Regions from separate parts of the Effusibacillus consociatus genome, predicted to be linked through region 1. Evidence: predicted binding sites of a transcription regulator. Region 1 holds the regulator's gene; the other holds the start of a gene.
The links. Region 1 encodes LexA, which represses DNA repair genes until DNA is damaged. Its sites were predicted from a motif close to CGAACATATGTTCG; they were not measured.
Positions count from the first base shown of each region.

Region 1 (16,098 bases):
AGATTTGCGCTGTCTCGGATAAGAACTTGAGTTTTATGGCAAGAAGCGCCGGATAATCTACGGCAGCCAAAAGAATACCGCCAACTCCAGTTCCGACACCTTCAGCAGCGGCTATTTTCTTGTATTTCGAGAGTAAGTCGCCACAATACACGTCTTGTTCCACAAGTGTAAGACTGCGGTACTCCGCCAACTTTGTTTCGGAGAAAGGAAGCATATCGATACCGGACAAAACGCTCTTCACCGCTATCTCCATTGCTTTCGATAACGTCTGATGAACTTTCTCGGGAATCAATTTGTCCACCCGTTGTTGGAGCTTTCGCGACCATCGCTGCAGCACCCATGCTTCCTGCATCATTTCCGATTCCCATTTGACCAGTTCAGAACGGACCTTTTCTTCGTAATTCATTATTTCTTGTCTTTGTAAATCTCTCGCATGACATGTGCGAGCTCAGGAATGATGATTCTTGTCATCGCCAACTTCACAGCTCCTGAGGATCCGGGCATTGAGAAAACTGCGGTTCCTTGGCATACCCCGGCAATCGCACGACTAAGAATTGCTGCCGGACCGATATCTTCCGTGAAGCTTAAATAACGAAAAATTTCCCCAAAACCGGGCATCTTCTTTTCCAGCATCGAATCGACCGCTTCGTATGTGGTATCCCGATCAGTAATTCCGGTACCCCCATTCAGCAGGATCGCCTCAATGTCCGGAGACGCTGCTCCTTCCGAAATCAAGCTTCGAATTGAGTCGTACTCGTCTTTTACGATACGATAATCTGCCACTTGATATCCGTTTTCTTTCAAAAGCTGCATCATGAGTTGGCCGCTTTTGTCGGTCTCTTCAGTTCTCGTATCACTCACGGTGATGACCATACAAGTTACTGTTTTTGGAGCTTCTTTCCGATGTTCTTCAACTGACATAATTTTCACCTCTATCTTGGAATCTAACGGAAAATCGTTACAAATTCAATCCTGATAGGACAGCGCTGCATCTATAAAACTGCGATTCGGGTCATACAGCCCAATATCCGCTTTGCCGTTGCCGTCCCAATCTCCCGATACCGGCATCCCATTAACATTTTGTGCCCACGGTCCAAACGAAGCCGGCATCCTTTCGAACTTCGAACCGTTAGAATGAACTACTTGCCAAATTCCATTGCGATCATAAAATAACAAATCCGTTTTGCCATCACCGTTATAGTCCGCCGCAGACGCCCGTTCCCCATGACTGGAAGAATACCAGATTTCCGGTGCTGCAAATTGGCTGTCCTGCCCTTTCATCACCCATACCTGTTTGGTATTCGGATCGATTAAGATTAAATCCGCATAGCCGTTTCCGTCTACATCACCAAGAAATGCTTGAGTCTGTAAAGTCAAGGCAATAGAAGATGGGATTTCGAATACGCCCTTGGAAACAAGCGAGAGGTTTTCGATAACAAAGGTCTGACCTTTGTGTTGCTTTAGCTCGAGTCTGACGAGCAGCGATTGATGATTGGATTTCTGGTAGCCGGACACCCATTTTACATCCTTGCCTTGCTTATCCTTCAGTAAAGATTGGAGCTCCGTAGGGAGAGTGACATTTTCCGGTTCGTTTCGAAAGGAACCGGACTGATTTTTAAACAATAACAATTCATGATCGCGAATCTGCAGCAGGTCCATCTGCTTGTCGCCATTCGAATCCATGAGCAAAAAGACACTTTTTTGCTTAAGCATTTCGTTGTGTAACCAATTGCTCGCTTCACCCGTTTTCCTGTTACGCGGCCATTCTAAATTGGAAAGTGTGACAATTGCCTGTCCGCGATTCGTATCGATCCCAACCCAGTCATCCTTACCATCCCCGTTTACATCCCCAGTCAATAAACATCCTTCTTTGAGGTGTGAAGCTGTCATAACCCTATGAGCAGGAGAAAATGGGACTACATCATGAATGGTTCCAAACCGGTAATGACTCGTTTTGATTCCTTCGACCAACTTATGAAGTGGAGAGGATTCACCTGCTTTGTATTGATATAACGGTAATCCGTTTTGTGAAACTGCCTCTCCGTTTTTCATAACAGGTTCCAGGTAGGAAAATTCAAGATACGGATGGTAATACAAACTGGCAAGGCCATCATAATCCTTTAATTTATCCAGAATTTCTTGAACCCGCTCTTGATTAAAAATGTAACGAAGGGGAGCCGGAATGTAAACCGATCCATTACTTGATCGAATCCAGTCATTTTCTTCCTGTACATATACAATATCTCGTAATGATCGCAGTTGGAGCTTATTCGGTTCATAGATTAGCCCCATATAAGAACGAAATACTTTCTGTTGCCCGGGTGTTGAATTATAATGCGGCGACTCCCAAAAAGCGGGCTTTAACCCATTCAGTTGAAATGCCCGAAGGCTTTTCTCAATACGTTCAGCGGCATAAGCTGGACTTTCCGAAGTGTTCTCTCCTGGAACTTTAAACTCGTTTCCAAAACCGGAATTATGATGTCCGTCGGCTCTTGGAGAGTCTCCAAATTGATGGGAATACCCGTGCATTCCCAGGATGGCTCCCTGCGACTGAGCTTCACGTAAAACTTGAACAAACAATGCGGTTACCGGTGTTGGGGTATCAATCCCTGCTTCCTGCCACCCTCCCTGTTCCGAGTACCTTTTCCAGCGGGGTACAACTGCAATATGATAGGGAACATTCTGCTCTTGTAGGTATCCCAATACCGCTTTTAACTTCCCTATCCCTTCCGGTGTTCCATAAAAATCTCCCGGTCCAACGTCTTCTAATCTTAATAAAATATAACGCCCTTCTCCAGTAGCCGGTTGAAAATAAGAATATACTTGAGGTGAGACAAGAATGCTTGCAATAAACAGCAGAAAACCTAGTACAATGAAAGTAATTCGAAAACGCCTCAAAATCTGGATCCTCCTGGCAACTTGGTCGAGTCTCTTGTTATATGATACATTCATTATACAGGCTTTGCCTTTTACTTTACATGAAAAATTACGGAGGAATCGCTAGTGACGCTTGTTTTACCGATCTTATTGTTTATCGCAGGTATAGCTTTTACGCTTTACCCCTTATTACCCGGAGCGTTATTCGTTTTGGCAGGTATCATTTCTTACGGCTTGTTGGAAGGATGGTCTGCCTTCCCGTACTGGTTCTGGATGGTACAAGCTTTACTGATCGCATTGAACTTTCTGGCCGATTGGGTTTCAAGTGTCTTGGGGATTAAACGAGCGGGTGGCTCCAAACAAGCAATTTGGGGATCCGCAATCGGAATGCTGATCGGGCCGTTTGTGATGGGGCCTTTTGGGATCTTGGCGGGTCCTGTTGTCGGAGCCATGGCTGGTGAACTAATTCGGGTGCAAAAAGCGGGTCAAATTGCTCGAGTCGGGTTCGCATCGTTAATCGGATTTATTCTCGGAACCTTGTCCAAACTGGTACTTGTTCTACTCCAAATTGTTTTGTTTGCAATCCGGATTTGGTAATCCAAGGTGAAGCGAAACGTCAAAAGACAGGAAGATGAAGTACCGTTCCGATCTGAAGATTCCCCGATTTCAAACGGTTCGCCTTCTTTATGTAATAAATTGCTTCCTGTATATCTTTCCCTTGGTAATTTTCATTCGCGATGGACCAAAGAGTATCGCCAGGTTGTACAACTACCACAACCTCTTCATTGCTGCCATATGCCTCGTTTCCCCAAAGAAGGTTAAGTCCAATCCCCACAAATAGAATTGCGATCAATCCAATAAGCAAAACTTGCACTTTCTTCTGAGGCTTCCGCTGAATATTCTCGCCCAGAATATGGTTATACGTATACATAAACAAATCCCCTTTCCCGAACATTCGTTCTCGATTATCTTCATCATATCCAGAACGTTAGTTCGTGTCAATACAAAAATCGAACTTATGTTTGTATTTTTTTCCACCACATGATATAATTCGTTTATAAGAGTCTATGAAACGTTTCCATTTCTAGTACAGTTAGGAGAGAGATTTTGGCTATGAAGTTGTCCAAACGCCAACAACAGATTCTGGATTTTATTAAAGATGAAGTTCGCAAGAAAGGGTATCCCCCTTCCGTGCGGGAAATTGGGGATGCTGTAGGCCTTGCGTCAAGTTCGACTGTCCACGGTCACCTTGCACGGTTGGAGCAAAAAGGTCTTATTCGACGAGATCCGGTTAAACCCCGGGCGATCGAAGTATTAGGCATGGAGACTCCTGCTGTACAACATGACCTCTCCGCTGTAATGGTACCCATAATTGGAAAAGTAACTGCCGGAAGCCCAATCACTGCCGTCGAAAATGTCGAGGACTACTTCCCTCTCCCGGCTAGCATGGCAGCTGATGGTGAGCTATATCTTTTGACTGTTGAAGGAGACTCGATGATTGAAGCAGGGATTCATGACGGTGACCTTGTGATCGTTCGAAAACAACAGACCGCACGAAACGGGGAAATTATCGTTGCGATGACGGAGGATGATGAAGCGACCGTTAAGCGTTTCTATAGAGAAGCGGATCACATCCGTCTCCAACCGGAGAATTCCTCAATGGAACCTTTACGCTATAAAAACGTAACGATCCTGGGAAAAGTAATCGGTGTATTCCGCTACGTATCCTAATTGATTTCTTTCAAGATAAAAAGCCCGTCCCGACAACTTGTCGGGGCGGGCTTTCATTTTTGTTGAATATTTCGATTCAGGCAGGTTTAGTAGGTTGCAAGGTATTGATCACGTTCCCAATCATGAACTGTCGTACGGAACATATCCCATTCGATCAGTTTGGCCTCAACGAAGTGGGTGACAGCATGTTCGCCAAGAGCAGAACGAATCACATCATCAGCGAGAAGTTCATCCACAGCTTCCTTCAAGGAACCAGGCAGAGAGCGAATTCCAATTCTTTCACGTTCCACTTCGTTCATCACGTAGATGTTGCGGTTAACCGCATCCGGAAGCGGAAGTTCGTTCTTAATACCGTCAAGACCTGCTTTTAACATAACTGCAAGCGCGAGATACGGATTGCAGGCAGGATCCGGATTGCGAACTTCAATACGCGTAGAAAGTCCACGAGAAGCAGGGATACGCACGAGAGGCGAACGGTTTTTTGCAGACCATGCCACATAGCAAGGTGCCTCATAGCCCGGAACCAAACGCTTGTAAGAATTCACTGTCGGATTTGTAATTGCGGCAAAGCCACGTGCATGAGCAAGGATTCCAGCCAGATACTGCCTTGCTGTTTTAGAGAGACCGAGCTCATCAGTCTCATCATAGAATGCATTTTCTTTTCCTTTAAAGAGGGACTGATGGCAGTGCATCCCGGATCCGTTGATTCCAAAAATCGGCTTCGGCATGAACGTAGCATGCAATCCGTATTTACGAGCAACTGTTTTCACGACCAGCTTAAAGGTCATGATGTTGTCAGCTGCGGTTATGGCGTTTGCATACTTGAAGTCGATTTCATGCTGACCGATTGCCACTTCATGGTGAGAAGCCTCAATTTCAAAGCCCATGGACTCCAGAGTTAACACGATTTCACGACGGCAGTTTTCACCCAGATCGAGCGGAGCCAAGTCAAAGTATCCGCCCTTGTCGTTCACTTCCATGGTCGGATTGCCGTTCTGGTCAAGCTGGAACAGGAAGAACTCGGGCTCCGGACCAACGTTCATCGCGGTGAAGCCCATTTCCTTTGCTTCAGCCAAAACTTTTCTCAGAATACCGCGCGGATCGCCTGCGAACGGGGTACCATCCGGCATATAGATATCACAGATCAAGCGAGCCACTTTCCCGTGTTCAGTTTCCCACGGGAAGATTAACCATGTATCGAGATCCGGATACAAGTACATGTCAGACTCTTCGATGCGTACGAAACCTTCGATGGAAGATCCGTCAAACATCATTTTGTTGTCAAGAACCTTGTCCAATTGTGAAATTGGTACTTCCACATTCTTGATTATTCCGAGCAGATCAGTAAACTGCAAACGGATGTAACGAACGTTTTCTTCCTTAGCCATGCGTACAATGTCGTCTCTGGTGAAATGACGATTCAAGGTGGATCCCCCTTTGCATATGTAACAGCGGCAATTTTACCGCTGCAAAATAACACCGATATCTTTTGCAAAAATCAGATAGATATCTTTTACCGAATTATGATATCAGTGGAAGAATCTGGATAATTCTCCCCGAATCAATGATCCGGACACTCCCGGACGACCATGGATGAAGAGTTCTTTTTTCAGGAGCTCATGCAATTCTTCATCTGAAAGATCCTTCATCCTCTGTACTTCTTCCTTAGCTTCTTCCTTAACAGGCAATTCGGCCGGCGCTGATGCAGCCAACATTTTTTTAATTCCCGCCATATTAAGCCCTTGATCAATCAGTTTCTTAATTTCCAGCAATCGTTCTACATCATTAAAAGAAAACAAACGTTGATTCCCTTCAGTCCGTGCCGGTTGAATCAGTTCATGCTGTTCGTAATAGCGAATTTGTCTGGGAGTCAATTCAGTTAATTTCTGAACGATTCCGATAGGAAAAAGGGCCAGGTTACGACGGAGCTCGTCACTCATCTTGTCCCCCTCCTTATGATAATAAGTTTATTACTATTATATTCCTTGGAACCAAAAGATGTCAAACGCATGTAACAGTAGATTACAGAAAATTAAAATTCCCTGACATAATCAGTCAGGGAATTTAGGCATTCTATTCTATCAGTTGAACGATTAGTTATACTGTTTGAGCTCCCAAGGATGCACTTCGAGGCGATACTCATCCCACTCGGCTTTTTTAAGAGAAACATAAGCTTCATAGAGGTGGTTGCCAAGAGCGCTCTTTAGTACATCGTCCTGTGCCAGGTTGTTCAGAGCTTCGTTCAAATCTGCCGGCAAAGCTTCAATACCGTATTCGGCACGAACAGCCTCGGACATATGATAGATGTTTTCCTTCACTTCTGCAACCAGAGGAAGTTTCTTTTCAATTCCATCCAATCCGGAAGCGAGCATGAGAGCCAGCGCCAAGTATGGGTTTGCCATCGGATCCGGGCAGCGAACTTCGATACGGGTTGCAGCTTTACGTGCAGCAGGAATACGAATCAACGCAGAACGATTCGAGCAAGACCAAGCGATGTAGCAAGGTGCTTCATAGCCAGGCACCAGGCGCTTATAAGAGTTAACAGTCGGGTTGGTAACTGCAGCAAACGCTTTGGCATGAGCCAGAACACCAGCCAGATACTGACGAGCAGCTTCAGAGAGGCCGATTTCATCGTTTGCATCATAGAATGCATTGCCTTGAGAAGTAAACAAGGATTGATGGACGTGCATACCGGAACCGTTAATGCGTGCTACCGGTTTTGGCATAAAGCTTGCGTAGAAACCGTATTTGCGTGCAACTTCTTTAACTACCCACTTGAATGTTACAATGCGGTCCGCAGTTAACAGAGCGTCACCGTATTTAAAGTCAACTTCATGTTGTCCAACTGCCACTTCATGGTGGAGGGCTTCAACTTCAAAGCCCATAGCATGCAGGGTACGAGTGATGTCTTGACGAACTTTTTGCCCTCTGTCCTGAGCACCTGCATCAAAATAACCAATGCTGTCATGCGGTTCAAAAACAGGTTCGCCCTTTTCATTAAGCGGGAACAGGAAGAACTCCGGCTCCGGACCTACATTCAGACCGCTAAATCCGAGAGATTCCGCCTTTGCGAGAACTCTCTTCAAGCAGCTGCGAGGATCTCCTTCAAAAGGCTTCTGATCGCCTGTATAAATATCGCAAATGACTCGAGCTTCTTTCCCATCGCTCCAAGGCAATACCATGAAAGTAGAAAGATCAGGCTTCAAGTACATGTCGGAATTTTCGATCGATGCAAACCCCAGAATGGAAGAGCCGTCGAACATAATATCTCCGTCCAACACCTTGTCCAATTGGGTGATTGGAAGCTCAAGATGTTTGAAGTTACCCAAAACGTCAACAAATTGAAGTATGATAAATTCTACTCCGTTTTCTTTCACAAGCTGTTTGATAGTAGATTGATCCATTGCCCGGTTCCTCCCCGTAGTCTCAAATAATATGTTCATTAGCTATTAGTATTATATTTCGGGGAAATTAAGTTGTCAACGAATGTTAGAAATGTTAACAAGAAAATTTTTAAAGAAGTTTTCTCTCTTTCATCGTCTCCAAAGCTGACAATATGGCGAGCTGTACATGCTCGTAGGTAATTCCACCTTGCATAAATCCAATGTAAGGGTCTCTGATTGGGCCATCGGCAGACAGTTCAATCGAGGCCCCCTGCACGAATGCACCGGCAGCCATGATTACGGGATCCTCATAACCGGGCATGTCCCAAGGCTCTGGTTTTACATGGGAATCGACAGGCGCTGCCGACTGGATTGCCTGACAAAATGCAATCAAACGTTCTTTAGAACCAAGCCGGACAGCTTGAATGATATCGGTTCGGCTCTCCTCCCATCGGGGTGAAGTTTCAAGTCCAACCCGTTCAAACATCGCTGAGGCATAAACGGCACCTTTCAGAGCTTCCCCGACCACATGGGGAGCCAAGAAAAATCCCTGCAGAATACCGCGGTTCGTTCCCAGCATCGCGCCTTGTTCGGCTCCAATTCCGGGCGCGGTCAACCGACATGCAGCTCTGTGAATGATCTCACTGCGGCCGACCAGATAACCTCCTGTAGGGGCCAGACCCCCACCCGGGTTTTTAATTAAAGATCCCACCACGAGATCGGCTCCCGCTTCAGTCGGTTCTTCCGTTTCCGTAAATTCACCGTAGCAATTGTCCACCATTACGATTACATCCGGTTTGATCTCTTTGACAAATCGCACCATTTGCCTTATCTCCGCAACCGTAAATGAGGGTCTCCAGGCATAACCTGACGATCTCTGGATCCCTACCATTTTGGTTTTGGAATGAATGCGTCTGCGAATCTCATCCCAGTCGATCTTATTGTTGCGCAAAGGAACAGAATGAAACGTTACACCAAAATCTCTTAGCGAACCATCCCCGGCATTCCCTCGTACTCCAATCACTTCCTCTAACGTGTCGTACGGAGCACCCGTGATGTACAAGAGCTCGTCCTCCGGTCGTAACACTCCGAACAGCCCTAAACAAATCGCATGTGTGCCGGAGACAATGTGCGGGCGCACTAGAGCTGCCTCAGCCCGGAAGGTAGTGGCGTATACTTGTTCTATGATCTCTCGTCCCCGATCATTGTACCCATATCCCGTCGAAGAGGAAAAATGATAATCACTTACCTTTGCCTCCTGAAATGCAGCAAGCACTTTCGCTTGATTGCGCAAAACATTCTCTTCGATCCGTTTGATGACCGGCTCAATCTGATGCTTGATTTCAACAGCTAAACTGGCGAATTCGCTATCGTTCATAAGTCTTTCAATCACAACAAGCTCTCCTTTTTGCATCTTGCTCTTAAGTCACTTTATATCTGGTCAGTCGATCTACAAACTCCGGTTTTGCGTCGAGCTTCAACAGGATGCCCTCTTCAAGAAATTCCTGATGGTAGATCTTGCATTCAGCATGGAGCCTTGCAACAAATGGCCCTTCGTTGTAGGGCATTAGAACCTGCATAGTGACAGCAGATCGATTGGACCATTCGGAGATCAATCGAATCAAGCCGGGTATTCCCTCTCCCGTCTTTGCTGACAGCCGAACCGTATGATTGGCTTGCGGATCGTCAGCCAGCAGTTTGTTCGAGACGATGTCGATTTTGTTGAAAACCGTAATAATCGGTTTATTCTTGACTCCCAGTTCGTCCAATACATCATATACGGTCTGCATCTGAACATCATAAGCGGGATGACTGGCGTCCACCACATGAAGCAGCAGATCGGATTCCACCGTTTCTTCAAGCGTTGCCCGAAATGCATCAACCAATTGATGCGGCAGTTGTTGAATAAACCCAACCGTATCCGTAAAAATGGCTGTTCGGCCGTCCGGAAGCATGGTTCTTCTTGCGGTGGGATCGAGTGTATCAAACAACCGGTTCTTTCCCTCTGCGACATCTTTGGATCCGCTTCCCACCCGTTCCACGATCGCACGCAGCAGACTGCTTTTTCCGGCATTGGTGTACCCAACCAATGCAATCACAGGGATGTCCCGCTTTTTGCGTTGTTGGCGTTGAACCTCCCGATGCCGGCGAACCTCCCGGAGTTCCCTTTTCAGATCCGAGATGCGGTCACGAATTCTCCGGCGATCGGCTTCCAGCTTGGTCTCCCCGGGACCTCTTGTACCAATTCCTCCGCCAAGTCTTGACAATTCAATTCCTTTTCCGGTCAAACGGGGCAATAAATAGCTCAATTGAGCCAGTTCGACCTGCAGTTTCCCTTCCTTTGTTTGGGCCCTGCCAGCAAATATGTCCAAAATTACCTGGGTCCGATCAAGCACTTTACAGGGTAGAATCTGCTCCAGATTGCGAACCTGGGCCGGCGAGAGTTCGGAATCAAACACAACTAGGTTTGCTTCGAGTTCCCTTACCAGCGCGGTCAGTTCTTGCAGTTTTCCTTTCCCGATATATGTAGCAGGTTCCGGGACATCACGAGACTGTTTGATTGTTGACACTACCTCAGCTCCCGCTGTTTCCACCAGGCCCGCAAGTTCATCAAACGCCATCTGCCAAACGACTGAAGATTGTTTGCCGATGTGCAACCCCACTAAGAGGGCTCGCTCTTTGGAAATTTCTGTATCAGGCATTCATAAGTAACCTCCCGTTTTCTCGGTTTATTGTAGCATACTGACAGAAGAAGAGCACTCAGAAGAGCGCTCCTCTAGTCATAGGTTCGATCGCAAATTTTACAAACCCCTTCCTGCAAACTTTGGTGACGTAAATAGATACAGGATTCCGCTTGCCCAAGCTTCCGCCCCCACTTAATTCCCTGCCTTCTTCCTACCGCATAGCCTGCCAGAAGGACCACAAGAACGGCTGCAATGGCCCATGTAATCGGAATCATTTGTCTCCTCCCATCAATTCAAGGATCATATGAACGAGCGGTGTTGCAAGCAGGACTAATACGGAATCTTTTGCATCTAACAGAACCGCGAACAGGAAGCAGATCACAGCGAGAAGAGTCGTTTCGACAACTCCTAAACGAACGGCGGAATTCCGCTGCCCGCTCTGCGTATCTTTATAGATATCCACCAAATCATCAAGTAACTGCACGGCTCCAATAATCATGAGGCCCCAAATCATTGGAATGGGACCTGCCAGCAGCATCCCGAATACCAGCGCTGCCAGCCCTTCCCCCCACCCCGGAAGACCTGTAGGCATTTTTTCCCTCAAATCATGCCCCATTCCAATTGCGTAACTTGCCAGAAAAAGCACTAATGCAATCTCCTTTGCCACAAATATCCCGATTGCAAGAACAAGCAAAGCATAAGGAAGTATAGCTTTTCCGAGCTTCCCGGCCAACGTTTGGCGACCGACGCATTGGTCATATTCCGCATCCAGCAAATCATCCATACACTTTATCGAAATCCCCGTGAGAACAATGCCAAAGACCTCAATCAACCAATTATACCAATCGCCAAACATATTCTTTCACCTCACGAAATCCCTGCCGATAGATCGAGGAGATCGGAATGATTCGAGTTCCCCTCATCTCTTCCTGCAGGAGTGCAAGGCCCTTTTTTGCCTCAGGAAGATCCATTTTATTGGCAAGCATTGCATATCCGTCCTTAAATTCGCCAAACTCGGCAATTTGAAGATCAAGTTCACCGAGAGACCGCAAGCTTCCGGCTTTTGCCACTTCTCCCAAGTCGACCATATGAAGAATGCAATCGGCAGCTTTCAATTCTCCAAGAGTTTGTGCCATTGCTTCGCGCAATCCCCGATCCGGATGCACCCCATCCGTTAATCCGGTAGAATCTGTGAGCGTAAACTTGCGTGCGCCCTTTCCTCCGGGCAAATCCAGCTGAATCGACTGAAGAGACCTGGTTTTATGCTGACCCAATCCTGAAAGCTCATGGCGTGCCGATGATAAATCATATTTTTTTTGACGTGTGGAACCATCCGGTAATTGATAAAACACCTCAAGTCTGTGCAATCCGAGAAACTCTGCAAAATTCACACAAAACATCGTTTTCCCAACATTTGTCCGTCCGAGAACCAAACAGTTTCTCATCAAGCGACTCCCTCCTCGAAAGATAGATCCTCAGGAAGGATTAACATCAAATCATCCCTCGTTGCCTCTTTAAAATCCAATAAGCGAACCGCTTGCAGACGTACTGCACGTTCGATGATGTTACGGACCAGTCTTGCGTTGGCAAAGTTGCGACGGTCAAGATTGAGAGTGGCACGCAAGTACCCGCGAAGCTTTTGTTCTGCTTCCTGGGACAGTCTGTATTCTCTCTTGCGGAGCATTTGTTTGGCAATTTGGATCAGTTCTGTTTCGTCATAGTCATCGAACGTAACCGTAATGGGAAACCGTGACGGCAATCCCGGATTGGTTCGCAAAAACAAATCCATTTCATACCCGTATCCGGCAAGAATCAGAATAAAATCGTTCTTATGGTCTTCCATGGCTTTGACCAATGTATCCACCGCTTCTTTGCCGAAGTCTTTTTCTCCCCCGCGAGCCAAACTGTAGGCTTCATCAATAAACAAAACTCCACCCAGCGCTTTTTTGACCTGCTCGCGGGTTTTTTGTGCGGTATGTCCGATATACTCTCCCACCAAATCAGCCCGTTCCACTTCAATCAGATGCCCTTTTGACAAAAAACCGATCTCCCTCAGAAGTCGGGCTAAAATTCTTGCCACAGTGGTTTTTCCCGTTCCCGGGTTTCCCTTGAAAATCATATGAAGAACTACCGGCTCGGTCGCCAGTTTGACCGCTTGTCGACGCTGCTGAATTTGGATAAGTGCAAAGATTTCTTTTACAAGAGTTTTCACTTGCCGTAATCCGATCATGTGTTCAAGCTCTTGCAAGGTCGCTTTGACTTTGGCTGAATCTTGCTGAGGATTCGAGCGGCCCATTTCTCGCGTGACGACCGGCTTTTCTTGTGTATGGAGGCGTCGAAGTGCATCATTCAGCGCCAGTTGACCCGATCGGAATTGATCCAGGATTTCATCAAGATCCTGATACACGGGAGGGCGCCGACCGCTCCTATTCAATATCTGTCACCTCGCTTGCAGAGATTGCTTCATCATACGCAGGAACAGGGAAATGGGTGAAAGCCCAGCAAGAAAAAACAAAACCCTGCAAGGAGTAAGTCCTCGCAGGGTTTTGTTTACGGCGTACTGTTAATGCATAGGGATTCTCAGTTTTTTCAGCTCTGCCAACAGATTTTCATTCAGAATCCGGATATAGGTTCCTTTCATCCCCAAAGAACGAGATTCGACAACTCCCGCTCCCTCCAATTTGCGAAGGGCGTTTACAATCACGGAACGCGTAATCCCAACTTTATCGGCGATTTTGGAAGCGACCAGCAAGCCTTCTCTTCCCTCAAGTTCCGCAAAGATATGTTCAATTGCCTCAATTTCGCTGAAAGAAAGGGTTTCGAGGACAAGTTTGGCGGTCATCCGGCTTCTGGATTCTTCTTCCGCCCGTTCCATTCGATCCCGTAAGATTTCGGTACCGACCACGGTTGCACCGTATTCCGCCAACAAGACATCGCCATCGTCAAATTCCTTAAATAAACGGGCGACAACTAACGCTCCCAAGTGGTCTCCGCCACCTACGATCGGAACAATCGAGGTAAAACCTTTCATATTATCCCCGCGCATTTCAATTGGAAATGCCGTAAGATCGTTTTCAATTCCGATGTTTGTTGCTGTGTCTTCAATTTTCATCGCTGCCTGAATATAACTTTCAGGGAACCGTCTTTCATGAATCATGTTTTGGAGTCGTTCATTTTCAATTTCTTGAGCAATTGCGTATCCGAGTACCTTCCCTTTTGCACTTAGAATAAACACATTCGCATTGATCACATCCCGCAAAACTCTTGCCATCTCGTTGAAATCAACGTGATGACCTCCTGTTCTTTGGAGCAGCCTGTTAATTTGTCTTGTCTTCGCTAAAAGTTCCATACAATTCGCCTCCTGTTCTAAGGCTGGGAATATTCTGTTATTTTTATACACTTGAATCACCTTGATGAATTGTTAGATAATTGGGATAACAGTGAAAGACGTGAGAGGGTGTCAAAAGATATGAGTACAATACAATTTCTTACAATACTGTTCTTGTTCCTGATGATTACTGTGGCGCTGCTTGTTGCAGGCGGTTTCTTCTACGCCGAGATTGAGAATGAGAATACGGATCAAATCTAGCCGGAAAAAACAAAACCCTGTGGAGATCCAGTTCCGCCACAGGGTTTTGTTTAAGAATCGTCTCATATGGTATGGGATTAGTCTTCCCACTTAACGGATTCGGTTGGGCAACCATCCCGTGCATCCATTGCATCTTGAAGGAACTCTTCCGGTACTTCCACAAATCCTTCAAGTCCACCCGCAAGTTTCACGAATGCATAACCTTCATCGTCCGATTCGTATACGTCCGGACAAGTGGAATAGCAAGCACCACATGCAATGCAGGTATCTTTATCTACCCAAGTTTTTGCCATGACAACTTTTCACTCCTTCGACCCTTTATGCCTGAAAGTATAATTCATTTGCACAAAACAATCAACCACCCAAAGATCCGATTTTCTACGATTCTTTGCCAGATTTCCTCATTCTGTCTCTGGGTTGGGGAGCGATTGTCCCATCAGGCCGAAGGGGAGCGAGTTCCGGTTTTGCTTTTGGATCTTCAATTTTTCTGGGGCCGGGAAAATTCGAGTCTTTATTGCGCACCATTCTAGTAATCCTCCTTAATAAGTACACCTACTAATAGGCGCCCCGCCAACATGGCGAGACAAGTGGACACCCACCAAAGCGACGTGGTGCTGTGAAGTGTATTCCGAGTACTTTGCCGGGTGAACTTTGGATATGTTGCGCAATTGTCGTCGAGGATATGCAAAACGAAAGAAGCACCAGTCCGTACAGACTGGTGCAGGTTACTCTGGCGCAGGTGCACTGGGCGGCTCATTAGGCTTCCTGGTTGAAATTTACGTTTCGCATGGGAGTAAATGTGGAGATTGCGTGCTTGTACACGAGCTGCTGCTTGCCTTCCGCTTCGACAATCACGGTGAAGTTGTCAAATGCTTTTACCACCCCACGTATTTGAAACCCGTTAACAAGATAGATAATGACCGGGATATTTTCCTTGCGGATCTGATTCAAAAATGTGTCTTGGATATTGATCTGTGGTTTGTTCACGTTCTAGTACCCCCATCCTCTTTTATTTCAACTGTATTCGCGAGTTGATGCCTAAATTCCTTCACAAGCCTTAAACAGCCGGTATAAAGCTGATCCCAGGACATTGTATCCACTTCAAACCAGTGGATGCTTGAATCCCGGCGAAACCAGGACAACTGCCGTTTTGCATAACGTCTGGACCCCAATTTGATTTTCTCAACCGCTTCCTCTATAGTACCCTGCCCTTCCAAATAGTCAATAATTTCTTTATACCCGATTCCCTGCATCGAAATCAATTCCTTGTGCATGCCATTGGCCAATAAAGTTTGTACTTCCTGGACAAGCCCATTGTTCATCATGACATCTACTCGCTGGTTAATCCTCTGATAAAGGGCTTCCCGGTCGTTCATTGTTAAGCCGATTTTGAGTGTCGGGAACAGGGTAACCCGTTCACATGGCGTAACGGATTGTGACATCGGAATCCCGGTAAATTCATAAACTTCGAGCGCCCGGATGACCCGTCTCAGATCATTTGGATGAAGACGTTTCGCCGTTTCGGGATCCAAGATTTGCAACCGTTTATGCAAATATTCAGGGCCATATTGTTGAGCTTCCCGCTCCAATGCATGTCTAAATTCAGGATCCCCGGCAAATTCACTGAAATTATAGTTCTCCGTAACCGCTCGTACATACAAGCCCGTACCGCCGACCAGAAAAGGCAGCCGTCCGCGTTTCCAAATATCCGAAAGCCATCCATGGGCCAGTTCACGAAAACTGGATACGGAAAAGGGCACATCCGGGTCCACAATGTCGATTCCCCAATGAGGAACCCCCTTCATTTCTTCCGGGGTGATTTTCGCTGTTCCGA
Region 1 covers NZ_JBHSHC010000016.1:48,220-64,317, reverse strand. Annotated here, with positions in the region: gene ACFO8Q_RS03240 (EcsC family protein) at 1-406, opposite strand, end outside; gene ACFO8Q_RS03235 (MogA/MoaB family molybdenum cofactor biosynthesis protein) at 406-930, opposite strand; gene ACFO8Q_RS03230 (DUF2334 domain-containing protein) at 967-2,898, opposite strand; gene ACFO8Q_RS03225 (DUF456 domain-containing protein) at 3,004-3,474, shown strand; gene ACFO8Q_RS03220 (LysM peptidoglycan-binding domain-containing protein) at 3,494-3,808, opposite strand; gene lexA (transcriptional repressor LexA) at 3,991-4,608, shown strand; gene glnA (type I glutamate--ammonia ligase) at 4,695-5,996, opposite strand; gene ACFO8Q_RS03205 (MerR family transcriptional regulator) at 6,138-6,548, opposite strand; gene glnA (type I glutamate--ammonia ligase) at 6,702-8,012, opposite strand; gene ACFO8Q_RS03195 (methionine gamma-lyase family protein) at 8,122-9,369, opposite strand; gene hflX (GTPase HflX) at 9,413-10,693, opposite strand; gene ACFO8Q_RS03185 (hypothetical protein) at 10,768-10,950, opposite strand; gene ACFO8Q_RS03180 (hypothetical protein) at 10,947-11,531, opposite strand; gene ACFO8Q_RS03175 (GTPase domain-containing protein) at 11,512-12,120, opposite strand; gene spoVK (stage V sporulation protein K) at 12,120-13,109, opposite strand; gene codY (GTP-sensing pleiotropic transcriptional regulator CodY) at 13,239-14,024, opposite strand; gene ACFO8Q_RS03160 (ferredoxin) at 14,342-14,557, opposite strand; gene sspK (small acid-soluble spore protein K) at 14,643-14,789, opposite strand; gene hfq (RNA chaperone Hfq) at 15,021-15,251, opposite strand; gene miaA (tRNA (adenosine(37)-N6)-dimethylallyltransferase MiaA) at 15,248-16,098, opposite strand, start outside.

Region 2 (16,098 bases), on a different contig from region 1:
CCGACTGTGCCTTCCTTGCCCAAGTCGATTCCTTCATATAATTGCTGGGCGATGGACATTGTTTTTCCGGCACGGAAATTCAATTTTCTGGCCGCCTCTTGCTGCAGGGTACTTGTAATAAAAGGAGGCGCCGGATTCCTCTTCCGCTCGCTCTTCTTTACTTCAATAACCTGATACTGAGCATCCTCAATATGAGTTAAGAGTTGGTTTACTGCTTCTTCGTTAGGCAGCTCGGTTTTCTCAATACTTTTTCCTTTTCGATAGCCATGGAACTTCGCTTCGAATTTTTGTTTTTCCACTTGGAATTGTGCGACAACCGTCCAATACTCTTCGGGAGTAAAATTGCGGATTTCATTTTCGCGATCCACAATCAAACGGACTGCTACAGATTGAACACGCCCGGCTGAGAGCCCTTTTTTCACCTTTTTCCAGAGAAGAGGCGAGATTTGATAACCGACAAGCCGATCGAGAATGCGTCTCGCCTGCTGCGCATTGACCAGATCCATATTGATTTGACGTGGATGTTTAAACGATTCTTTGATTGCATCTTGCGTAATCTCGTTAAAGACAACCCGGCACGCCGCCGCAGGATCGATTTCCAATACATTGGCCAGGTGCCATGCAATTGCTTCTCCTTCGCGGTCAGGGTCGGCTGCGAGATAAACAGCCTTTACTTTCCTGCTTTGGTCACGGAGTTCTTTTAACACGTCGCCTTTTCCGCGAATGGTTATATATTTAGGTGAAAAGTGATCTTTTATATCGACGCCGAGTTGGCTCTTCGGCAGATCGCGAACATGGCCCATCGAAGCTTTTACTACATATTTTTTTCCCAGATATTTTCCGATGGTCTTTGCTTTTGCGGGAGACTCTACAATGACAAGATAGTCTGCCAAGGACGTCTCCTCCTTTCATAGCGAGACTGAGCACTTCGCTTAGTGAGGCTTGTGAATATGCGTTGTATAATATTTCCGCGTTTTGTCATGTGCTTCTTATACTAAACTGCATGAACATTTATTGTCAAACACTGCTCCTCATATACATCTGCCCGGGCAATTGTTTCACAAGGCCTTTCAGCTCCATTTCCAGCAGCAGGCGATAAACTTCTCCTTGCGACAGTTGACTCACCCGGATCAAATGGTCCAAGTGAACCCCGCCATACCCGATTGTTTCAAGCAATTGCCTCTCTTCGGGATTTAACTGAAATGCCTCGTCTTTCATCTTATGCGAATAATTCGCCTGCCAGTCGGGATATTCCTCCCAAATATCTGCAACCCCTGTTATTATCTTGGCTCCCTCCCGGATCAAATCATTCGTTCCTTGACTTAACGGGGATGTGATAGGACCTGGTACCGCAAAAACGTCCCGACATTGTTCCAAAGCTTGGTCGGCTGTGATCAGGGAACCGCTTTTCCGGGCTGCTTCCACTACCAGAATGGCACGGGAAAGCCCTGAGATGATTCGATTCCGAACGGGAAACATGCCTGGATGAGCTGAAGCGAGAGGGGGAAATTCGGAGATGAGCAAGCCCTGCTTACAGATTCTACGGGCGAGGGAGCTATTCTGAGGGGGATAAATATTTTCAACTCCTCCGGCCAACACCGCAATCGTGGTTCCCCCCGCTTGCAACGCCGCTTCATGTGCAATCGCATCAATTCCTCGGGCCAGTCCGGAAACGATGGTCACACCTGCCGAAGCCAGTTCGGTACAAAGATTCTTGGTAACCAGAACCCCATAATTGGTCGGGGTGCGCGTTCCGACAACACCAATTGCTTTGTCATCCAGTAAGGTGAATTCGCCTTTTACGTACAGTATATGGGGAGGATCATGAATTTGCAGTAAGAAAAGGGGGTATTCGGGGTCCTTTTTATGGAGCACTCGAATGCCGGTTCGCTTTAAAAAATCGGCCTGCTCCTGAAAAGAGTAACTTTGCCTGGATACAAGGATCTCCTCTGCCACGTTGCGAGTAACTGAGGGCACCTGCAGCAGTTCCTGCGCCGGCGCCTCCCATACCGCTTCCGCACTTCCGAACTGCTCAAGCAATTTGCGGCAGCGGAGATACCCGACTCGCGGAACACTCATCAACCATTGAACGTATTCTTTTTCGGTTCGCAATTGAATTCCTCCTGTACTTAAATTTCGTTTCCTCCTTGGCGACGGAAAAGGGATGTTGCTCGATCGTTAACGCGTTATTCATAGCGGATTTGAAGGCCCTATTTCACTAATTTTGGTGAACATTTTTTGAATAGAGGATTTTCGGGGTCTTAATCCGGTGTTTTCTCTCCCCTTGCCTCCGGAAATATGGTAATAAGAACTTAAAAATCCGCTATATCAAAAACATCCGGTAAAAATTGGAGATTAAGACCTTCAAAATCCGTTAATTGCCCAACTGGTGATACCCATAAAAAAATCGAGGGAGACTTGGCAGTCTCCCTCTGGTTGTTATTTCTTCGTGATGACTTGTTCGAGCATGCCTCTTTCTTTCAAAAGTTCCACAAGAGTGGAGCCCATTTCGGAAGGCGTGGGTGCAACGCGAATTCCGCATTCCTGCATTTTTGCGATCTTTTCAGCAGCCGTTCCTTTTCCGCCGGAGATAATCGCACCTGCGTGACCCATCCGCTTTCCGGGAGGTGCAGTCGCACCTGCAATGAATCCGGCAACCGGCTTCTTCATGTTCGCTTTGATCCACTCAGCCGCCTCTTCTTCCGCAGTTCCGCCGATCTCCCCAATCATGATCACAGCATCGGTGTCCGGATCGTTGTTAAACATTTCCAGAACGTCGATAAACTCAGTTCCTTTTACAGGGTCCCCGCCAATACCGACAGCCGTCGATTGACCGATTCCACGGGTGGTCAACTGATGAACCGCTTCGTAAGTAAGGGTTCCGGAACGGGATACAACCCCGACTCGACCAGGCAGATGGATATATCCCGGCATGATTCCAATCTTACATTCGTCGGGAGTGATCACACCCGGACAGTTAGGACCAATCAAGCGGGTCCGTCTGCCTTCCATATAGCGGGCAACCTTTACCATATCCAGTACAGGAATACCTTCGGTAATACAGATCACAAGATCCAAATCTGCATCGACCGCTTCCATGATTGCATCCGCCGCAAATGCCGGTGGTACATAGATAACGGACGCGTTCGCTCCCGTTTTTTCCTTTGCTTCCGCGACTGTATCAAATACAGGGATGCCTTCTACTTCGGTACCGCCTTTTCCGGGAGTTACCCCGCCCACCATTTTTGTGCCGTACTCAATTGCCTGTTTGGCATGGAACAGACCGGTTGCACCGGTGATTCCTTGCGTAATGACTTTTGTATCTTTATTTACTAAAATACTCATGGTATTTTCCCTCCGCCCCGAATTATTTCACGAGGCCGACGATCTTCTCGGCAGCATCGGCGAGAGAGTCAGCCGCTACAATGTTAAGTCCTGATTCGTTCAGCTTCTTCTTGCCAAGTTCCACGTTGGTGCCTTCAAGACGCACCACCAACGGCTTGTCCAAGCCTACTTCTTTCGCGGCCGCGATTACACCGTCAGCGATTACGTCACACTTCATAATACCGCCGAAAATGTTGACGAGAATGCCCTGTACATTCGGGTCGGACAAAATGATTTTGAATGCGGCGGTTACTTTCTCAGTTGTTGCACCGCCCCCAACATCGAGGAAGTTCGCAGGTTGACCGCCAAAATGCTTGATGGTATCCATGGTAGCCATTGCGAGACCCGCGCCGTTCACCATACATCCGATGTTTCCTTCGAGTGCGATGTAGGACAAGTCAAACTTGGAAGCTTCGATCTCCTTCGGATCTTCTTCGTCCAAATCACGCAGTTCAAGGATGTCTTTGTGACGGAACAGTGCATTGGAATCAAAGTTTAACTTCGCATCAAGGGCAACTACCTTGCCGTCACCTGTAACCACGAGCGGGTTGATTTCAGCAATCGAGCAGTCCTTTTCGACGAATGCCTGATAAAGCGCCAGCATAAATTTAACCGCCTGGTTCACCAATTCACGCGGAATGTTGATTGCAAAAGCCAGTTTCCGCGCTTGGAAAGCCTGTAAACCAACTGCCGGGTCAACCACCTCTTTAAAGATCTTTTCCGGAGTCTTGGCTGCCACTTCTTCAATTTCCGTACCGCCCTCTTCGGACGCCATCATAACTACGCGGCCGGTTGCTCGATCCACAACAACGCCCACGTAATACTCTTTCTTTATGTCCGATAATTCCTCAATCAAAAGACGCTTAACAACTTTGCCTTCCGGGCCTGTCTGGTGAGTGACCAGTGTCATTCCCAAAATTTGCTCAGCGTATGTACGAACTTCGTCCAGATTCTTGGCAACTTTTACGCCTCCGGCTTTCCCGCGGCCACCTGCGTGAATTTGGGCTTTCACTACCGCTTTTCCGCCTAATTTTTCTGCAATTTGAACCGCTTCGTTTACAGAGAAAGCGACTTCGCCTTGCGGAACGGCCACTCCATACTGCCTGAGAACCGCTTTACCTTGATACTCATGGATATTCATCTCCGGCTGCCTCCTACCATTGATAAGTTAAATAGATGGTAACGATCTTTGGGTTTCCACCTGCTTTGCAGATGTACCATTATATGGAAAATGATCTCATGTAACCGCTTTTTATTATACCCAAATCGACAAAGGGCGACAATGCCCCTTTCAGCCGGGCGTCAGAAAGCGCTTGACAAATGGATTGACCGGGAGGGGAGCCAATATGCCGCTCTCCTCTGCTGCTCCACCCACAGAGGATCAAAAACCGATCAACAAAGAAGGAATATGACCGGAAAGCGAGCAAATCCTTCTGACCTCCGCGGGGCGGAAGGTTAATAAGCAATCAAGTGCAACGTAAATGGAATGAATAAAAGAGGGCTAATGTCCGATTAAATTTTTTGTTCATACTCATTTATCTTACCCCTGCTGACCTCAGGATCGTCCCGGTTTATCCATAAAGTAAGAAACTAAAGGGAATAATGACCCGTATCGGGATTCTGCCGAAATTTAACAGCTCTTGGCGCTATTTATATTTCTGATCGCTTTCGAATTTAATTTTTGCCTGGCACGGTTGGCAAATGTGAACATGCTTGTCTTTGGCCGCCAGAAGCTGCCCAACGTTCTGTTCCTCGGCGTCCGATACGGTTCCGCACAAACTGCAACGCAATTGATATTCTGACATGCTTTTCATCCTTTCTTTGATCTGAATACACTTATTATTACATCAGGAGGTCACATTCTTCCCTCAATTTTAAAAGTTGTGTATAGTGAAATGTGACCGTTCCAGTCATGGAGGGATTCCAGTTATGGATCATTCGATGAGCACTGTTTCGGCCGTACGGACACGAAGAACGATCAAATCGTTCAAACCCGATCCCATACCGCGCGAATTGCTTGAAGAATTGCTGGAAGCTGCCAGTTTCGCCCCGAATCACCGGATGACGGAACCATGGGAAATTCTTGTTGTCGGTCCCTCTACCCGGGCTCTTCTCAATCATAAAACAAATTTTGGCGGGGCGCCTGTCGTGCTCGCTATCCTGTCAAAACCTGCAAAGACTGAAGTGGATCGCGATGAATATTACGCTGCCGTTTCCTGCTTCATTCTCAATTTTATGCTCGCGGCTTGGGAAAAAGGCATCGGAACCGGTTGGTCTTCTCTCGGTCTTTCCAAACGGGCCCAGGAAGTTTTAGGAATCCAACCCGGCTATGAAGTCGTTGGCTTAATTCCGGTCGGATTTCCGGCAGAGGTGCCGGAGCCCAAACCCCGTACACCGATTCAAACGAAAATCAAAGAACTCCCTTAATTGCTTGCAACGGTACATTTGCTGTCAAAAGCCACAGGAGGAAAAGAAAATGGATTTCCGGGTAGTTGTAAAAGGTCTGGTCAGTACAGAATCTGTTCTCACAATCGAAGATTTCCATCAATGCAAAACTCAGGTTGATGTTCAGAAGATTGCACCGACATTTTCCGGTACCGGTGTTCCGTTCAGCGAAATTGCCGAGAAAATCGGTCCGAAGCCGGAGGCGACCCATGTAATTTTTCACGCTGCGGATGAATTTGCGGCTACCATTCCGATTTCGGAATTGCAGGAGGCCATTTTTCTTTACAAGTCGAACGGTGAGCCTCTGAAAAAGGGGTTCCCTGTTCGTTTGATTGTTCCTGACGGTTCCAGCGATTGCCTGAACGTCAAATCGGTGGTCAAAGTCGAGTTCGTTGCCGCGGATCCCGCGGATCCGGCTTCATTCGGATTTAAAAATTTGGTGGGCGAAACGGAACTGTAAACCTCTATGGATGACAGGACAGGGTATGGTATAATAAGAAGAAAGAAAGCAGGGGTGAATGCAGATGGATCATTGCTGCGGATTAACCATGGTTGCCCGCCTGCAAAATGTCTTCACCGAAGGCTCCGTCCTGATGCAAGATGTACCGATTCTTTTCTGCCCGACCTGTCACAACAGTTTGATCGCTCCGGAGATTGAGATGGACTACCAGTTGTATGCCCACAATTGTGCAGCTGACGGTGTCCGCTCTGCCAGCCTTCCGGATGCGATCGGAGAAGAAAAAATCCTGGACATTCTGGATCGATATCCGGAAGACATCCGGGTCAAAACAGGTCAACGGGTGATTCGGGAACAAATCGATTCCACGCTTGATCTTTTAAACTTTGCAAAACAACTTGGTGAACACGAGTGGTGTCAGGAATTGTTGGAGCGTTTGAAATTGTTTCGCGATCTGTCTAACGTTCAACCACACTGAAATCGCCGAGTATATCCCCATCTTGATATTCTTTAATGTGGTTTTTATATACAATAAGATTGTTTGTTTTTAAAAAATCTTTAAAATCTTCGTCACGCATGGCAGCCGTCAGGTGGTTGCCTTCCTTTTTTTCAAATCCCCACCACTTCACGTACGCTTCTTCAACTGACTCGTCCATTTTTCCAGCCGCGATTGATACACGAATCACATCGTTCATTCCTTTCCGGTTATTTTTATGTTGGATCTTGCGATTCCATTGTGCCCTGCAGGATGGATCCTTATGAGTAGATATGAAATTTTTATTCGATAAAGGGGTTGTAAAGTCATGTATGCATCAGTAAACGGAGTAGCTCTGCTCGGAATTCACGGAGAACGAATCACGGTGGAAGTCGACATCAGTAATGGACTTCCCTGCTTCGATCTTGTTGGTCTGCCGAGTTCATCGGTGAGAGAGGCCAAAGAACGGGTGCGAGCCGCTTTGCGCAACTCCGGATTTGAATTTCCTCTGGGGCGGATTACAGCCAATTTGGCTCCTGCCGATCTGCGAAAGGAAGGGCCCGGCTATGATTTGTGCCTTGCCCTCGGCATTCTGGGAGCATGTGGCTCGCTTCCTCTAGTACGTTTACAGTCGCCTGCAATTATAGGAGAGCTGTCCCTCGACGGTTCGATCCGACCCGTACATGGAGTGCTCCCGATGGTGGCGGCCGCTAAAAAAGCGGGTTATCAAGAAGCGATAGTGCCGGCAGGAAACGTACGGGAGGCGGAACTTGTGGAGGGTATCCGGATCATTGCCGTTCATCATCTGAACGAGGCGGCAGCTTATATTCGTGAAGGACGTTTGCCCAAGCAAGTTGAGCTTCCCTGTCCCCTTCCCACCTCCGCATTCCAGACAGAAGACCTGGCCGATGTACGCGGTCAACTCCATGTGAAACGAGCTTTGGAAATTGCTGCTTCCGGCAGTCACAACCTGCTCCTTATAGGTCCGCCCGGTTCCGGCAAGACGATGCTGGCCAGACGTCTCCCCTCGATCCTGCCGCCGCTCTTGCACCATGAAGCACTGGAAGTGACAATGATACACAGCACCGCCGGATTGCTGAGAGAAACTACCTCCCTGATTCAGCAGCGTCCCTTCCGAGCCCCGCATCATTCGATCTCCGGTGCAGGATTAATCGGAGGCGGTACGATTCCCAAACCGGGCGAAGTGTCGCTGGCCCACGGCGGAATCTTATTTCTTGACGAATTTCCGGAGTTCAGCAAATCTACACTCGAAGTTCTTCGCCAACCTCTGGAAGACGGTCACGTCACGATTGCTCGCGCCAATGCAACCCTTACATACCCCTCCCGTTTTTTGCTGGTGGCTGCAATGAATCCTTGTCCGTGCGGGTAATAACCTTGATGATTGGAAGCATTTCTACATTATATAAGTCAATGCAACTCCTGAAAAACATCCAAAAGGAAATCAACCTGACTTGTATCGTATTCAGCGTCACAGTCCAAGCACTTAATTACCGGGCCATTCTCGAACGTGAAATTCGTGTCTCCACATTCTGAACAGCGAACGATTAGTTTTATAACGGCAGTCACTCTCCTTGCAAGTACATTACGCCTCATGGTGGATATTTACCTTTAAATGAAAAAAGCGCTATTCGGCGGCTCTTTGCTCCGATCAACACGAGACACAATTACATTTTTTCAGTATCGACAAAATTTGTTTTGACTGAAGACTATCCTGGTGTTAAACTAAGTACAAATAAGAAGAAAGAGCGAACTGGTTGGTGAAGGTTTGCACATCGGGTGCAAACTGAATCCCAGGTTCGCTCTTTTGCTTACTCAATGCCCCTTATACTTTAGAAAATCGTATATTCGAATCAATTTCTTTACCCCTGATTTTGCCTCGCCGTTGGGACCGGTAAGAATATCGGGATTCTCTGTTAATACCTCACGTAAATATGATTCCATCTTTGTGATGTCGATTTGCGACTCTTCGAGTGTTTGAATATAACGAACTTGTCTTGTTAAACTGTCCGGTTCTTTTTCTAAGACTTCATTGATACTTTTGAATTTGAATTTTTCCCGGTTTTTCTTATTTGTCTGAGTAACAAAATCTTCAAAGGTTTGCTCTTCAAATTTTTTGAACTCCGGCGGAAGAGCAGTCGGGTAATTGCTTATATATTTGAATACTGGCAAGCTGTAGGCCACCTGCTTCAATAAAGTCGGTAATGTTTCTTCCACTAGGAGTTTGGGAGTGTAGTTACCTCTATCGAAAACTACATCAAGAAAAATTTTCTCCGCTGGAATTCCTCTGTACCCTTGCCTTGCAACTTCAAGAATACCAAACCCGATTACCACTTCCGGTTCTTCATCCATTTGTTCTTCACTGAGCGGCATAACCATTATTTTTTCTGTAGGTTTATTGGTCAACGCTAATTCATATATTTCTTGTTTTACTTTTCTAAACATCCGTGTCGCATACTTCGCTTTATTCTCCGCAACAACTTTCAGTAATGGCTCAAAGGAATCAGTCCGCACTTTCGTCATGTTTATCGCTTTACCGTGCCCAAAATCACGACTGTGGGTGGAAACTTCCATTTGTTCAGCATTACTATCCCACTGTACAAATATGAGCCTATTTTTCAGTTTTTCAAGATTATCCTCACTGAGACAATCAACAATCGACTTGATTATCGCTTGAATATTTTCATCATCAAGTGAGTATCCCAAGAAAATTATTGGGTGCTCTACAAAAATTGTCATCAACTTTGCCGCTAAGTAGCTATTCTTCCTCTCAAAATCCTCATAATCGCGGCTATTAATTACAATTGAATCCGGTTTAGTACAGCAACCGTGAATCTTATATATCTCACCGATGCCGTATGTCGGAGAAAAAAGTAACTCTTCCTGCCCTACATATACTGAATAATCCGGGTATAGGCTTTGCAAAAAGCAATCGTAATTTGTGCTAATTACTCCAGCGATCGATTTTTTTCCAATTTCCTTTAGCAGAGTTATTTCTGATAAATACTCGGTAGGTATATCGGTGAGATCTATTGATCGGAAGTGTTTTGAAATTTCAAGTTTAAAGGGTGAAATGCCCTGCTTAATTTCTGACTTGAACTCACTCCGGCTTTCCTCGAAGAGTGCACTTTCAAACCAAATAGTATTGAAATCCCTTTCTATTAAATCAGCAGTACAGGTCATTAGATTGTTTTTTGTTTTACTTTTATGTTGTTCCAAGAGCACTTGAGCAGCCTTGGTTTCATATTTTTCATACGCATAATCCGAGGAGTCAATCATCGATGCGAAATGTCTCAATAAATCGGGCCAATTTTCGGTGGACAGATACCTCAAAGGTAAGCCTGATCCAACGAACAAAAAAGGCAGTGATTCAGATTGCTTTAGAATTTCCTCCAACTGTTTGTTTGCATCCATTCTGGCCACCCCTCGTTCTTCAAACCTACTTTATACAATACAGCTTTATGTAAAATTTTGAAAGATAGGAAGTGGATAATGGTTAAATTTACTTAAATGGCCCTCTTTTATTTTTTTCTATTGTAGGAGATTGCAGCATTTTGCAACCGATTGAACAGAGCATTAACAGGTACCCTATATGTATCTCCGAATTTCAATGCAGGGATCTCCCCTTTGGCTGCTTTCCTCAGAACGGTTGAGTAGACCATCGGGCCTAGTTCTGCGTTTAATATCTCCTGGACCTCATACAAATTTACAAACTGGGTAGCCAGATCGATTTCCATTGGATCTACAGTCGTCTTATGTAGCTGCACTACTTTGGAGAGCAAGTATCGATTCAGTTTCTTTATCTCCGGATCAAGCTCAGCATCCTTATGAAGGATATCCAGCATGGTGGAATAATCGACTCGGAAGAGTTTTGAGAGTTGGTCTGCTGTACAGTAAATAGGCGTCATCTGGAAAGCCTCCTCTTCGAAGACTTTCGTCAACCGGTAGTGAGATGCCTGCAAAAAAAGAGGCCGTTTGGCCTCACTTCTTTGTTTTATAAACCGTATTAAGGAAATCTCGAAGAGTTTCGATTTCTCTATGGTTTAAGATAATACATTTGAAGGAACGTACCCTTCTTCTTCTAAACTATCCGCTTCAAAAATAATCACTTTTTGTCCGACATCATATTCATCGATGTAAGTTGCAACTTTTGCACCTTTCCAGGTATCAAGTACAACAGATTTGGAATCCCTTAACACGTGATCCTCTCCTTTCTTCAATCAATACGTTTTATTCAAACTATCCCCTTTTTATGATTCTTCTTGGCTTCTCTCCGCTTTCTTTCCTTCGCCTCCTTTTCCGCTAAAATTTCCTCTCTATTTTTTACCATTGAATACAAACGTACGTTCGGAATATAATACAAAACACACGTTCTTGAATGGGGATGAGAGTGATGAAATGGATTTATGGTCTCATCGACATGCAAAGCTTTTATGCGTCATGTGAGGCAGCTTCCCGGCCTGAATTCGCATGGGCACGCCGCGAGAATGACGACTCGACTGATCCGCCGCTTGTCGTGTCCGGTGACCCGGAGAGAAGATCCGGCATTATTCTGGCGGCAACGCCCACAGCCAAGAGAGCCGGTATCGAAAATGCCATGCGGCTTGGAGAAGCGCTGCAGCGCTGTCCCGGGGTGATCGTTGTCAAACCCCGGATGCAGTTCTATCTTGAAACCAGTGTTCGCATCCAGCAGGTAATTGAATACATGTTTCCGCTGTATGAACAGTTCAGCGTTGATGAAGCGTTTTTTGCTTTCCCCCATCCGTCAGCGCTGTTTCCCGATCCGGTCGACGCTGCCTGTGAATTAAAGGGGGCTATTTGGGATTTGTTTCGGATTCGCTGCCGGATTGGCCTTGCACACAACAAATGGATGGCAAAAATGACAAACAAACAGGCGAAAACACATCCGGACGGGATTGTCTGGTGGACAGAACGGGATGTCCAAACGAATCTCCACAGTTTGTCCGTCTTCGATATGTGGGGACTGAAGCGCCGGGCAGAAGTTCTGTATTACGAATTCGGCGCTCGAACAATTGGAGATGTTGCACAAATCCCGGAAGTTAAACTGCAACGTCGATTTGGGGTGTGGGGGACGGTGATCCACCGATGGAGTCACGGTCAGGATTTTTCTGCGATGAATCCTGATTCCTATGATGTGCCTCATAAGGGAATCTCACATCGCACCACTTTGCCCAGAGATTTTTATAAGCGTACAGAGATCATTATCGTCATTCAAGAACTATTGGATGAGGTCTGTCGCAGAGCGAGATCTGCAGGTCAGAAAGGCCGGCGTGTGGGTCTCGGCTTGACTTATGAATCACTTCAGGGCGGATTTTACAAAGCGAAAACGCTTAACTTTTGTTCCAATGAATCCCATGATCTGTATCCGTTTTTACTGGAGTTACTTGACAAGTGGTGGACCGGTGACGGTGTGCGAGCCGTCAGTGTTTCACTTGATCTTCTGCAAAAGTCGGATGCACTTCAACTGTCGTTGTTTGAAGATGTGATAAAAAGGAACAGTTTGTCCAAAACGGTTGATGACATACGAACAAAATACGGCGAGACCAGCATCATGCGGGCCGTCAGCCTCCAGGAAGCTGGTCAATTGTTAGATCGGAGCAAAAAGATCGGCGGACATTACATGTAGAAAGGAGTCAAACCTAATGCGAATTACCGACGGCAACATTTTTGAAGCGATGAGACTCGTATTGCCAGAACACAGAGAACGGATGGAAACAATGAAACGTGAGCTGCAGCGGCAAGAGAAACCAGTCCTCAGCGAAGACAAACTGGCGGAGATGAGCGTTCTACTCAGCGAAGCAATTCAAGACGATAGGCTCACTATACTGACCGTGTATCACCCATATGGCAATCAAGAGGTTCGGTTGTATCCGCAGCGAGTAGACCAAGTCACCAATCGGCTGATTGGCGTGGATCCCTTCGGCGACCCAGAATCCGTAAAACTTTCGGATATATTGGATGTAACAATGTAACACTATCCTCATGGAAAAAGAAAAACCAAATTCAGGGTGATCTAATGAAGCCGCACGATGTTATAAGGCTTATGGGTCGGTTCACAGACCAAATAATCGAAGAGGATGATTGGCGCTCAACGAAATGGAAGTGCTCCAAGTGCAAAACAGAATATCACTTCGAACAACCGGCTCCTAACCCGGCCCCATGTAGTTGCGGAAGCATCTTCTTTGAAAAGTGGGAATGAGTATGTGTCGTAACGACATTGACCCGCCTGGATATTGATGCAATAAAAAAGCCCCGTCACGCGGACGGGGTCTTTAAATGCTCTAACCTACCCTGTGCCTCTGCTTCGAGCATCGGGATAGGATAGATCGCATGCTTAATGATGTTTTTCTCTTTGTACTGGATACGAACATCCAGCGAACTCCACTCTTCCTCCATAATGAATACCGCATTCGAGTGAAGTTGCCTTTTTATTTGTACCAGTTCTTCCGTTATCCGATCCGCCACCGGTTGGAATAAGCCGTTCGCCCACATCTCCCCCATTGGCAGGCGTTTGATTGTCGGAACATCGTCTAATATCCACTTTAACATGATGGTTCTCAAAAGTTTCTCTCGTATCAACTCGGTTGCACGTACCATATTGACCCTCACACGAACGAATATATGTTCGTATTATAACACAAAACAACCGCCCCGAATACGATCCATAATCAGGGAATGATTGGTTTCATTGATAACCCACCTCAAACTGGTCAAGATATTAAATCAGGAGGTGCCTGTATGGATGAAAGTATCACCGTGGACGGAAGAGAAATTTGTATCAACGATCGGCTGTTGATGATATGGATTTATCCGCACGGTATAAACGATAAGAAAATTGAAAAACGCTTGGTTCCCGAGAGCGCTCCTGATTGGATCACTCAGACTTTCTACAAAGGGAAACAGCGAATCCTGCTGAATGACCGTGCGACACTCGCATGGGTCGGCAGTTATCCGGGACAAGAGATCCACGTTCCTTTTGATCGACATACACAGGATGGTTATCCCACGGAACTGGTATTCGACTTGGACCCACCGGATAGCGATCATTTTGAATTAACATTAGAAGTGGCACTCAAACTCAAAGAAGTATTAGACTCTCTTGGGTTTGTCAGCGTTCCGAAAACATCAGGTGCCACCGGTTTACAAATTTACGTTCCGATCCAGCCGGAGTACACATTCAAGCAAACCAGACACATCAATAAATTTATTGCTGACTATATGTTGCAGCAAATGCCGGAAAAAATCACTCTGGAAAGAGTAGTCGAAAAGCGCGGAAAGAAGCTGTATTTTGACTATTTGCAACTCTGGGCGGGAAGAACCATGGTAGCGCCCTATTCCGTTCGAGCTAGAACCAACGCAACCGTATCGGCCCCGGTGATGTGGGAGGAGCTTCAGCGGGGATTCGATCCGACGGATTTTACTATCATCAATATGCCGGATCGAATAAGGAAAAAAGGAGACTTATTTAGTCTTGTAACCACAGAAAAACTCACTCAAAGCCTGGACGAAATTCTGGGGTTTCTCCAGAGAAGAGGGTGTATTATATGAAAGTAACTATCTAGAAACAAGCCTACGAAGCAGTTATACTTGAGCTTGAAGTGTCTGACCCGCCACCGATGTATTTACAGATACCGTGTCGAGACTGCAAGGATGGTATCTTTTATATAACTGATGAGGATTTTTTTACTTGTCGGGTGTGCCGTGGAACTGCGAGGCTCTGGGCAAGTATGTATTAAAATAAAAAGAGGGCTAACGCCCTCATGAACAGGTCTTTTCTAACGTCTCGATCTGTCGGCATATTTCATGGAGCCAAGCCGTATCATTTGTCATAGAGGCGACCAAGGAAAGGTTTTCGAGCGTGGCAAGCTTCCAAGCCCTCTTTGCGTTCGCCTCTAAGCAAACAATCATCTCTTTTTGCTCCTCGTCCGTGAGGGGCCTCTTTTTTTGTATCGTCCAGAGCTCCGCCATACGTTGGTGAATCCCCAGCATCAGAATCCAAACACCTCCCCGATTGCGGTCGGCAACAAACTGAACACGATCCACACCACTGTTCCAGCACAAAACAGAATTCCGATCAGACTCATAACTTCGCTGATGACCTTACTAACGATCCACAGTTTGACAAGTTCCTTCAATTGATTCACTCCTTTTCGGTTGATGGTATATATGTATGTAGATGATTTCAAAAGTTGCCTGTCCAGTTTCAAAAAGAAATTCATTTATTTCAATTACCTAAATTAAAAAAGAACCCTATCCGGGCTCCTCCAAGTACACGATATCTTCAACCGGCCTGCCGGTTCTTTTTGCAATACGTAACACCCACTCTAAACTCGGTTGCGTTGTTTGGTTCTCCCAACGATTATACAGCTGTCTTGCAGCCCCTATATATTCAGCAAACTCAATCTGATTCATTCTATGGTCATGCCTGATCTCTTTCAATCGATTTCTGACAGCCACATCCCCCACCTCACTCGGGATATTCGATTTCGTGACTGTCGAATCCTTTGGCGAAAAACGGCGAAAATTGTAGGTGTTCACAATTTAATGTGGACAACATGTGGATACGATGTGGAAAAAGAAACCGGACCATCAGCTTCAAGAAGCAGATGAATCCGGCGTCGTATAGGCGTCAAGTATCTCGCTCAATTCATTGTATTTCTTTTCTAGCTCTTTATATTGCAGCAATAGTTCTTCGTAGGGATTCAGTGGTTTATCGAAGAATTTTAGACCTCCAAATCTTTGATCAGGGTACAAGTTATGATGCGGGTCCAACCACACGACATAAAACCTGTTTTCAATCATAAATCCGTGTACTCTTCCGCCGGAGGAAGAAAGGCGGAATTGGATGCATTTATCCTCTCCCAACTGTTCCAGCATACCTTCGGGAAGATCGTAGATATAAGCTGTTTTCTTCCAATCATGCGGATGCACATCGTAGTGCTGCCTTTGTTGAACCACGAACTCATTTCTGCTTAAACGTGATATCTCCCTGAGGTTCTCAAAAAGATGAAGGAACCAACCACGATCGGTTCCTCCACAATTAAACGCCTGATGTTGGAGATCCAAATAATGATAGTTGAACCAAATTTGGCCCTCATGTAATTTGGATATCTCTTGTTTTCGCTCTTCCGCTAAGAAGTTATGTTTCTTTTTTACGGAAGATTGGGATTGGGCCTTTGGGATTCTACTCAATTTGCCCATTTTCGAGCTCCTTGAGATAGTAATCTTTTATAACCTCGTCTTTGATTCGGTTATTGCACGGAACGTATTCAGGAATACTACCACGAGCCTCCATCCA
Region 2 covers NZ_JBHSHC010000112.1:103,772-119,869, reverse strand. Annotated here, with positions in the region: gene topA (type I DNA topoisomerase) at 1-893, opposite strand, end outside; gene dprA (DNA-processing protein DprA) at 1,018-2,112, opposite strand; gene sucD (succinate--CoA ligase subunit alpha) at 2,440-3,345, opposite strand; gene sucC (ADP-forming succinate--CoA ligase subunit beta) at 3,368-4,525, opposite strand; gene ACFO8Q_RS15480 (DUF2197 domain-containing protein) at 5,031-5,189, opposite strand; gene ACFO8Q_RS15475 (nitroreductase family protein) at 5,326-5,811, shown strand; gene ACFO8Q_RS15470 (molybdopterin-dependent oxidoreductase) at 5,861-6,289, shown strand; gene ACFO8Q_RS15465 (hypothetical protein) at 6,348-6,764, shown strand; gene ACFO8Q_RS15460 (hypothetical protein) at 6,745-6,972, opposite strand; gene ACFO8Q_RS15455 (YifB family Mg chelatase-like AAA ATPase) at 7,090-8,151, shown strand; gene ACFO8Q_RS15450 (SIR2 family protein) at 8,595-10,193, opposite strand; gene ACFO8Q_RS15445 (DNA-binding protein) at 10,301-10,687, opposite strand; gene ACFO8Q_RS15440 (hypothetical protein) at 10,823-10,978, opposite strand; gene ACFO8Q_RS15435 (DNA polymerase IV) at 11,173-12,426, shown strand; gene ACFO8Q_RS15430 (YolD-like family protein) at 12,443-12,772, shown strand; gene ACFO8Q_RS15425 (YhjD family protein) at 13,056-13,397, opposite strand; gene ACFO8Q_RS15420 (DNA polymerase domain-containing protein) at 13,539-14,348, shown strand; gene ACFO8Q_RS23955 (DUF7667 family protein) at 14,559-14,789, opposite strand; gene ACFO8Q_RS15415 (hypothetical protein) at 14,789-14,935, opposite strand; gene ACFO8Q_RS15410 (helix-turn-helix transcriptional regulator) at 15,051-15,257, opposite strand; gene ACFO8Q_RS15405 (hypothetical protein) at 15,396-16,001, opposite strand; gene ACFO8Q_RS15400 (Panacea domain-containing protein) at 15,985-16,098, opposite strand, start outside.
Region 2: the regulator LexA is predicted to act here: its motif matches at 13,415-13,428, upstream of ACFO8Q_RS15425 (YhjD family protein).